3 regions of the Enterobacter sp. CFEC122 genome follow, and region 1 is predicted to be linked to each of the others. Evidence: predicted binding sites of a transcription regulator. Region 1 holds the regulator's gene; each other region holds the start of a gene.
What was found. The regulator Fur, encoded in region 1, represses iron uptake genes when iron is present. The targets are predictions, from matches to a motif close to ATAATAATGAGAACNACTATCAA.

Region 1 (3,266 bases):
GTTCTACCAGAACGATAAGAAAACCAAAGTCGATTACCTCCACTCGCTGGGTGCGAAATACGACTTCAAAAACGATCTGGTTCTCGAAGCGGCATTCGGCCAGGCGCAAGGCTATATCGATCAATACTTTGCCAAGGCCAGCTATAAGTTTGATATTGCGGGTAGCCCGCTGAGTACCAGCTACCAGTTCTACGGTACGCGCGACAAAGTCAGTAACGGTGGCGTCAATGATATCTACGACGGCACCGCGTGGCTGCAGGCGTTAACCTTCGGCTACAAGGTCGGTCAGGTTGATTTACGTCTGGAAGGCACATGGGTGAAAGCGGAAGGGCAGCAGGGCTACTTCCTGCAGCGTATGACCCCGACCTATGCTTCCTCCAACGGTCGTCTTGATATCTGGTGGGATAACCGCTCCGACTTCAACGCCGACGGTGAGAAAGCGGTCTTCTTCGGCGCGATGTATGACCTGAAAAACTGGAACCTGCCGGGCTGGGCCGTGGGCGCTTCTTACGCTTACGCCTGGGATGCAAAACCTGCCGACATGGCAACACCGGATGCTTACTACGATCCAAACTATCGCCTGAAAGAGTCTTCCTACAGCCTGGATGCTATCTATACCCTGCAGGATGGCCGCGCGAAAGGCACGATGTTCAAACTGCACTTCACCCAGTACGACAACCACTCCGATATCCCGAGCTACGCGGGCGGTTACGGCAACATCTTCCAGGATGAACGTGACGTGAAATTCATGGTTATCGCACCGTTCACCATCTTCTGATGAATCGTCCGGCGGGTTAGATCCCGCCGGACCGGAGACTGCAAATGATGAAAAAAATCGTAATCGTCGCGCTGTTGGCATCGGGGCTGGTGGCGTGTGCCCAGACTCAGGCACCGAAAGAGGACTCCCGCCTCAAGGAGGCCTACAGCGCCTGCATTAATACTGCGGAAGGATCGCCGGAGAAAATTGAAGCCTGCCAGAGCGTGCTGAACGTGCTGAAGAAAGAGAAAGCGCACGAGCAGTTCGCGACGCAGGAGAATGTCCGCGTGATGGATTACCAGGCCTGTATCCAGGCACGTAAAACCGGTAACGATCAGGAAGTGGCGAAGCGTTGCGATAAGATCTGGAACGAGATACGCAATAATAATAAATAAGTTGCTTTACGCCCGGTGGCACTGTGCCACAGGGCTTTTTTCTGGCAAAAAAAAGCCAACCTTACGGCTGGCTCAGAGTATGAACACTCACTTATTTTGCGTCATGCGCATGTTCATTTTCGCGGCAATCGCCTTCAGCGCAGTGACCATAAAGGTACAGGCTGTGGTTGGTCAGACGGATGCCGTGACGCGCGGCGATTTCACGCTGGCGCGCTTCGATAGAGTCATCGCTAAATTCAATGACCTTGCCACAGTCGAGGCAGATCAGGTGATCGTGGTGCTGCTGCTGGGTCAGTTCGAAGACAGATTTACCACCTTCGAAATTATGACGGGTGACAATGCCCGCGTCATCAAACTGGTTCAGCACGCGATAGACGGTAGCCAGCCCAATCTCTTCACCCATGTCGATAAGACGTTTATAAAGGTCTTCCGCACTGACATGGTGATTGTCTGGACCCTGAAGCACTTCGAGGATTTTTAACCGAGGAAGCGTAACTTTCAGGCCAGCCTTCTTTAATGCGGTATTGTTGTCAGTCATGCGGAATCTGTCCTGTTGCTAAACGATTCACTTCTGTAGGAAGTGACAGAAAATGCACCCGGGATAATGCGTCTCATTATAGAACTGCCATGGCTAAATGAAAACTGCAAGTCTCAGGCAAAATATGCTTATAAAAATGGGGTATCACCAACAAACTTGCTCGGTGGAAAACCACATTTTATCAGGGAGACATTGTACAGGTCTGGGCGAAAAAGTTAAAAGATTGTAGCAATTAATTTAATCGGTTTGACCTGGTGCGCGGGCGCAACCGCCGTTGCGCCGCGATAAAAATCAGGCGTTGAGAATATCGTCCAGGTGCAGTTCTTCACGGATCTGCTTAACCCATTTCTCGACGCGCTCTGCAGTCAGTTCTGGCTGACGGTCTTCGTCGATGGCCAGACCCACGAAATGATCGTCATCGGCCAGGCCTTTGGACGCTTCGAAGTGGTAACCGGCGGTTGGCCAGTGGCCGACGATCACAGCGCCATTCGGCTCAATGATGTCGCGGATGGTACCCAGCGCGTCACAGAAGTACTCGGCGTAGTCTTCCTGGTCGCCACAGCCAAACAGGGCAACCAGCTTACCGTTGAAGTCCACTTCTTCCAGCGTCGGGAAGAAATCATCCCAGTCGCACTGGGCTTCGCCGTAGTACCAGGTCGGAATACCCAGCAGCAGAATGTCATAGCCTTCGAGATCTTCTTTGCTGCTCTTGGCGATGTCATGCACATCAGCAACGTCTTTACCGAGCTGTTTTTGAATGTTTTTCGCGATATTTTCGGTATTGCCGGTATCACTGCCAAAGAAAATGCCGATGATTGCCATGAGTAAAATAACCTCTTGAAACTTAATAGTATGGTGGCGCAATTCGGCCACGGATAAGGGCAATAATAGCAGAACTGGCAACCCTGCGGAAACAGCTATCGCGCAGGACTGCACTCTGTGCTACATGAAAAGGGTAATTAAGGGAATTTTCAGACTTATGCTTGGCTGCGCAGCATCTCAAGCTGGGCGATCAACATCTCTTCAATGAGCTCGCTGCGGCTAATATTTCGCGCGTCGGCCAGCTCGTTAAGCGCATCGACCGCGTTGGCGTTGAGCTTCAGTTCGACACGCTTAAGCCCACGATTTTTATCGCGTTTAAGCTGATTGCGTTTATTGATACGCAGCTGTTCATCGCGCGAAAGCGGATTCGTCTTCGGTCGTCCCGGGCGACGCTCATTCGCGAACAGATCTAGTGTCGTACGGTCCGTTTGTTCTTTGGCCATGATTCTGAGACTTCGGGGGAAACACGCCGCCCTGCTAATGCCCGGGCGATAAGCGCGCCATCATACATCACCAAAAACGGCGCGCCAACGACTGGAAGCCCGCAGCCTTCCAGTCGCTCTCTTTTTAATCAATTTGCAGTATCAGCAAGATAGCGGCGAATGGCGCGCAGCACGGCGTCAGGTTTTTCCGCATGCACCCAGTGCCCGGCTCCGGCAATGACGTGGGCGCGAGCCTGCGGGAATTGCGCCAGTATGGCGTCGCGGTACGCGTCGGTAACATAAGGGGAGTTACCGCCGCGAATAAAGAGGGT
Region 2 (3,266 bases), on a different contig from region 1:
CGCGGGGACATCTGGTGCGCTATTTTCTGCAGCTCAATCATCGCCACAAATTCATTCGCCACCAGCTTGGTCGCCATAATGCTGCCCGCGTTTAAGGCATCGCTTAGCGGAATCCCTACCAGCCACGCCAGGGGATAAAATACATAGCCCAGGATCTGCTGGAAGCTCATGCCAAATACGCTAGAGAAGAGGGCATTAACGGCGCTAATAAGCGCGATAAAGCCAATCAGCATCGCCAGAATAATCATCGCCACTTTAAAACCGGCCAGAATATACTCGCCGAGCATCTCGAAGAAGCTCTGGGATTCATGCAGTTTTTCGAGCTTAACATCCGGTTCCGCTTCCGGGCGCGACGGGTTGATGACTGAGAGGATAATAAAGGTGCTGAACATGTTGAGAATCAGCGCCGCGACGACATATTTGGCGTCGAGCATGGTCATATACGCCCCGACAATCGACAGGGAGACCGTCGACATGGCCGTGGCCGCCATGGTGAACAGACGACGCGAGGAGAGATCGCCCAGCACGCCTTTGTAGGCAATGAAGTTTTCCGACTGGCCGAGGATCAGCGAGCTCACCGCGTTAAAGGATTCCAGCTTGCCCATACCGTTCAGTTTTGACAGCAGCGTACCGATTACCCGAATAAAAATTGGCAGGATCCGCCAGTGCTGAAGAATACCGATCAGCGCGGAAATAAAAATAATCGGACAAAGCACGCCGAGGAAAATGAACGCCAGCCCTTTTTCACCCATACCGCCAAAGACGAAATTGGTGCCTTCGCCAGCAAATTTGAGCAGTGACTCAAAAAATCCTGAGACGTATTTAATCAGGAATAACCCGCTTTCGGCGTGCAGGAAAAAGAACGCCAGCGCAATTTCAATAACAATCAGCTGTAAAACAAAACGAACCCGAATTTTCCGGCGGTCAAAACTCGTAAGCCAGGCGAGCGCAAGAATAATCACCAGCGCCAGCAGGAAATGGACAATTTTAAACATGGTTTATTTTCAGTTAGGTTGTGAGGCGGATATTTAGCCACAGCCCTGAATCAGCGTAAATGGGCATTTTCGTTATAACTTATAAACCTGAACGTTACGTACGTCACTATTATCAGGCTTTGCGTTTACAACTCGTCATCAAAACACCGCACATTTCGCTTGTTTTTCTTTCCGTCGTAATGATAATCACTATCACAAGAATTTACCTTTCTTTGCATCAGTTGACCGTGATAAACATTTAAGGTGTCGGCATGTTTGTTCCATTTCTCATTATGTTACGTGAAGGGCTCGAAGCCGCCCTTATCGTGAGCCTCATCGCCAGTTATCTGAAGCGAACCCAGCGCGGGCGCTGGATTGGCGTCATGTGGGTCGGCGTATTCCTTGCCGCGGCGCTCTGCCTGGGCCTGGGCATTCTCATTAACGAAACCACCGGCGAGTTCCCGCAGAAAGAGCAGGAGCTGTTTGAAGGTATCGTCGCCGTGATTGCGGTGGTGATCCTCACCTGGATGGTGTTCTGGATGCGTAAAGTCTCGCGTAACGTGAAGGTGCAGCTGGAGCAGGCGGTGGATAACGCGCTGCAGAAGGGGAACAACCACGGCTGGGCGCTCATTATGATGGTCTTTTTCGCCGTCGCGCGTGAAGGGCTGGAGTCTGTTTTCTTCCTGCTGGCGGCGTTTCAGCAGGATGTGGGGATCTGGCCGCCGCTGGGGGCCGTGCTGGGCCTCGCCACGGCCGTGGTGCTCGGCTTCCTGCTGTACTGGGGCGGTATCCGCCTGAACCTGGGCGCCTTCTTCAAGTGGACCAGCCTGTTTATTCTGCTGGTGGCGGCGGGTCTGGCGGCAGGGGCGATTCGCGCCTTCCATGAAGCGGGCCTGTGGAACCATTTCCAGGACGTGGCGTTTGACCTCAGCAACGTTCTCTCCACGCACTCTCTGACCGGCACCCTGCTCGAAGGTATCTTCGGCTATCAGGAAACGCCGAGCGTCAGCGAGGTGGCGATGTACTTCATTTATCTGGTTCCGGCGCTGGTGCTGTTCGCCATGCCGCCGCGTACCGGCACGCAGGCGTCGCGCGTTGCGCCGTAATTTTTGATTTAGTGACAATATACTTTTAAAGGGAAGAGTCATGGCAATTCAGTTCCGTCGTAGTGCGTTATGCGCAGGCATTGCCGCGCTGTTCGCTTCTGCATTCTCCGCCTGGGGCGCGGATGTTCCACAGGTTAAGGTCACCGTCAACGACAAGCAGTGTGAGCCGATGACCCTCACGGTGAACAGCGGTAAAACCCAGTTTATTATTCAGAACCACAGCCAGAAGGCGCTGGAGTGGGAGATCCTGAAAGGCGTTCTGGTGGTGGAAGAGCGTGAAAATATCGCCCCTGGCTTTAGCCAGAAGATGACCGCCAACCTGCAGCCGGGCGAGTATGAGATGACCTGCGGCCTGCTGACCAACCCGAAAGGGAAGCTCATCGTCAAAGGTGAAGCGACGGCCGATGCGGCGAAAGGCGCTGCGGTGCTGAGCCTGGGCGATGCAATTACCGCGTATAAGGCGTACGTCACGAAAGAGACGGCGGAGCTGGCGACGGCAACCAAAGCCTTTACCGATGCGGTGAAGGCCGGGGATATCGAAAAAGCGAAATCCCTCTATGCGCCAACCCGTCAGCACTACGAGCGCATCGAGCCGATCGCCGAGCTGTTCTCTGACCTTGATGGCAGCATCGATGCCCGTGAAGATGATTTCGAGCAGAAGGCCGCCGATCCGAAATTCACCGGTTTCCACCGTCTGGAGAAAGCCCTGTTTGGCGACAACACCACCAAAGGGATGGAGAAATACGCTGAGCAGCTGAACAGCGACGTGCTGGAGCTGCAAAAGCGCATCAGCGAGCTGGCCTTCCCGCCGTCTAAAGTGGTGGGCGGCGCGGCCGGTCTGATTGAAGAAGTGGCCGCGAGCAAAATCAGCGGTGAAGAGGATCGCTACAGCCATACCGATCTGTGGGACTTCCAGGCTAACGTCGACGGCGCGCAGAAAATTGTTAACCTGCTGCGTCCTCAGCTGCAGAAAGAGAACGGCGAACTGCTGGCCAAGGTGGACGCCAACTTCAAAAAGGTCGACACCATTCTGGCGAAGTACCGTACCAAAGACGGCTTTGAAACCTACGACAAGCTGACCGATGCCGACCGTAACGCGCTGAAAGGCCCGATTACCGCCCTGGCGGAAGATCTCTCCCTGCTGCGTGGCGTACTGGGTCTGGACTAAGCACGATGGATAAGCACA
Region 3 (3,266 bases), on a different contig from region 1:
GCGCATTGCGCGCAAGCTGCTGCTGGAGATTAACGACAGCGGGCTGCCTGCGGCCGGTGAGTTCCTGGATATGATTACGCCCCAGTATCTGGCAGACCTGATGAGCTGGGGGGCAATTGGTGCCCGCACTACTGAATCTCAGGTTCACCGCGAGCTGGCGTCCGGTCTCTCTTGTCCGGTTGGCTTCAAAAACGGCACTGACGGCACCATTAAGGTGGCTATCGACGCCATCAACGCAGCGGGCGCACCGCACTGCTTCCTGTCCGTGACCAAATGGGGCCACTCCGCCATCGTTAACACCAGCGGTAACGGTGACTGCCATATCATTCTGCGCGGCGGCAAAGAGCCGAACTACAGCGCAAAGCATGTGGCCGAAGTCAAAGTCGGGCTGGAAAAAGCCGGGCTGCCACCGCAGGTGATGATCGATTTCAGCCACGCCAACTCCAGCAAGCAGTTTAAAAAGCAGATGGAAGTGGGCGCAGACGTCTGTCAGCAGATTGCCGGCGGTGAGAAGGCGGTAATTGGGGTGATGATCGAAAGCCATCTGGTTGAAGGTAACCAGAACCTGGAAGGCAGCGAGCCGCTGGTGTACGGCAAGAGCGTGACCGATGCCTGCATCGGCTGGGATGACACCGACGCCATCCTGCGCCAGCTGGCGAATGCGGTGAAAGCGCGTCGCGGTTAATTCTGACGGCTCAAATAAAAAAGCGCGGACGGTTCCGCGCTTTTTTTATGGTCAGCGAAAATTACTTCGCTTTACCCTGGTTCGCAACGGCCGCCGCTTTCGCTGCGATTTCGTCCGCGTTACCCAGGTAGTAGTGTTTGATTGGCTTGAAGTTTTCGTCGAACTCATACACCAGCGGTACGCCAGTTGGGATGTTCAGTTCGAGAATTTCGTCTTCACCCATGTTGTCCAGGTATTTCACCAGCGCACGCAGGGAGTTACCGTGAGCGGCGATAATCACGCGCTCGCCGCTTTTCAGACGTGGCAGAATGGTTTCGTTCCAGTAAGGCACAACGCGGTCGATGGTCAGCGCCAGGCTCTCGGTGGTTGGCAGCTCAGCGTCGGTCAGTTTCGCGTAACGCGGGTCGTGGCCCGGGTAGCGCTCGTCATCTTTGGTCAGCTCTGGTGGGGTGACCGCGAAGCCGCGACGCCACTGTTTAACCTGCTCGTCACCGTATTTCTCAGCGGTTTCCGCTTTGTTCAGGCCCTGCAGCGCACCGTAGTGACGCTCGTTCAGTTTCCAGGATTTCTCAACCGGCAGCCAGGCCTGGTCCAGTTCGTCCAGCACGTTCCACAGGGTATGGATGGCACGTTTCAGCACAGAGGTGTAAGCAAAATCAAAGCTGAAGCCTTCTTCCTTCAGCAGTTTACCTGCTGCTTTTGCTTCGCTTACGCCTTTCTCGGACAGGTCAACGTCGTACCAACCGGTAAAGCGGTTTTCGTTGTTCCACTGGCTTTCGCCGTGACGCACCAGAACCAGCTTAGTAATAGCCATCTCTTACTCCTCAAGCATTTTTAGAATGATAACAATTCTCATTATATTGCCGTGGCCGTGCCAGCAGCAACGCTTAACCCTAACCATAGCGAAAATAGTCTCTGAGTGTAAGATGCTTGTGAATCCAGGGTTATGATTTTGTCTGCGATCGGCGCTATTTTCAGCAAGGCGCACAGAAAAAAGCCCTCCGGAGGGAGGGCTGAATATTAATGTGGAATAAAATGATATTCCGTCACGCTAACGTACTCTTCACCTGGGCGCAGCACGCAGTCCGGCTGCGGCCATTCCGGATGATTCGGGCTGTCCGGCAGGAACTCGCTCTCCAGCGCCAGCCCTTGCCAGTCGCTGTACTCTTCGTGTTCGCGCGCCGTCGTGCCGCCGAGATAGTTACCTGAGTAGAACTGCAGGGCAGGAGCGGTGGTATAAACCGTCATCTGCAGCTTCTCATCGGTGGACCAGACCTGTGCGGCAGGTTGTTTCACATCGCCTTTAGCCTGTAGCAGGAACGCGTGGTCGTAGCCTTTCACCTTGCGCTGGTCGTCATCGCTCAGGAAATCCTGGGCGATGGATTTCGCGCTGCGGAAGTCAAAGCTGGTGCCGCTCACGTCTTTGAGGCCCTGGTACGGAATGCCCATCTCATCAACCGGCAGATACGCATCCGCCAGGATCTGAAGCTTGTGGTTCCGCACGTCGCACTGGTTACCGTCCAGATTAAAGTACGCGTGATTGGTCAGGTTGACCGGACACGGCTTGTCGACCGTCGCACGGTATTCAATGGCGATACGGTTGTCGTCGGTCAATGTAAAGCGCGCGGAGGCGATAAGGTTACCCGGGAAGCCCTGATCGCCGTCCTGCGAATCCAGCGAGAACAGCACTTCGCCGTCGTTTTGACGAACAATTTTCCAGCGACGTTTATCAAACCCGTCCGGGCCACCGTGCAGTTGGTTCTCACCCTGGCTTGGCAGCAGGGTGTACTGCACGCCGTCGAGTTCAAAACGGCTCTTCGCGATGCGGTTCGCATAGCGCCCTACGGATGCACCCAGATAGGCAGACTGATTAACATACTGCTCGGGCGATGCGCAGCCGAGCAGGGTTTCGCGCACGCTGCCGTCCGGCATCGGTACGCGTGCTGAAAGAAGGGTTGCACCCCAGTCCATGAGCGTAACCACCATCCCCGCGCGATTGCGCAGGGTTAACAGGCGATACGGCAGACCATCCGGTGCGAGGGTAGGTGTTTCGTTTAGCACTGTCCGGCTCCTTGTGATGCTTTGCAAACATAGAAGGTTTCTTTGATACCTGTTTTTGCTTCGTACTGCTTCGCCACGGCGTCCTGTACAGCAGGGACCAGCTCCTCAGGCACCAGCGCAACGATGCAGCCGCCAAAACCGCCGCCCGTCATGCGCACGCCGCCTTTGTCGCCAATGACCGCTTTGACGATCTCCACCAGGGTGTCGATCTGCGGCACGGTGATTTCAAAATCATCGCGCATGGAGGCGTGAGATTCCGCCATCAGTTCACCCATGCGTTTCAGGTCACCTTTCGCCAGCGCGGACGCGGCTTCAACGGTACGGGCATTCTCCGTCAGCACGTGACGAACGCGTTTGGCGACAATCGGGTCCAGCTCGTGCGCCACTTTGTTAAATTCATTGAGCGTGACGTCGCGCAGGGCGGGCTGCTGGAAGAAGCGGGCGCCGGTTTCGCACTGCTCGCGGCGAGTGTTGTACTCGCTGCCCACCAGCGTGCGCTTAAAGTTGCTGTTGACGATCA

Region 2: a site for Fur is predicted at 1,169-1,191, ahead of efeU (iron uptake transporter permease EfeU). Genes of this name have one in related genera too.
Region 3: a site for Fur is predicted at 1,525-1,547, ahead of gpmA (2,3-diphosphoglycerate-dependent phosphoglycerate mutase). Genes of this name have one in related genera too.

What each region holds. Positions count from the first base shown of each region.
Region 1 covers NZ_JBRIQR010000053.1:21,235-24,500, reverse strand. The annotation lists partial or broken gene ACVCAM_RS23940 (OprD family outer membrane porin) at 1-778, shown strand, start outside; gene chiQ (ChiQ/YbfN family lipoprotein) at 826-1,152, shown strand; gene fur (ferric iron uptake transcriptional regulator) at 1,244-1,690, opposite strand; gene fldA (flavodoxin FldA) at 1,982-2,512, opposite strand; gene ybfE (LexA regulated protein) at 2,668-2,955, opposite strand; gene ybfF (esterase) at 3,084-3,266, opposite strand, start outside.
Region 2 covers NZ_JBRIQR010000001.1:365,900-369,165, forward strand. The annotation lists gene ACVCAM_RS01705 (NupC/NupG family nucleoside CNT transporter) at 1-995, opposite strand, end outside; gene efeU (iron uptake transporter permease EfeU) at 1,247-2,080, shown strand; gene efeO (iron uptake system protein EfeO) at 2,121-3,248, shown strand; gene efeB (iron uptake transporter deferrochelatase/peroxidase subunit) at 3,254-3,266, shown strand, end outside.
Region 3 covers NZ_JBRIQR010000001.1:31,440-34,705, forward strand. The annotation lists gene aroG (3-deoxy-7-phosphoheptulonate synthase AroG) at 1-685, shown strand, start outside; gene gpmA (2,3-diphosphoglycerate-dependent phosphoglycerate mutase) at 747-1,499, opposite strand; gene galM (galactose-1-epimerase) at 1,706-2,746, opposite strand; gene galK (galactokinase) at 2,740-3,266, opposite strand, start outside.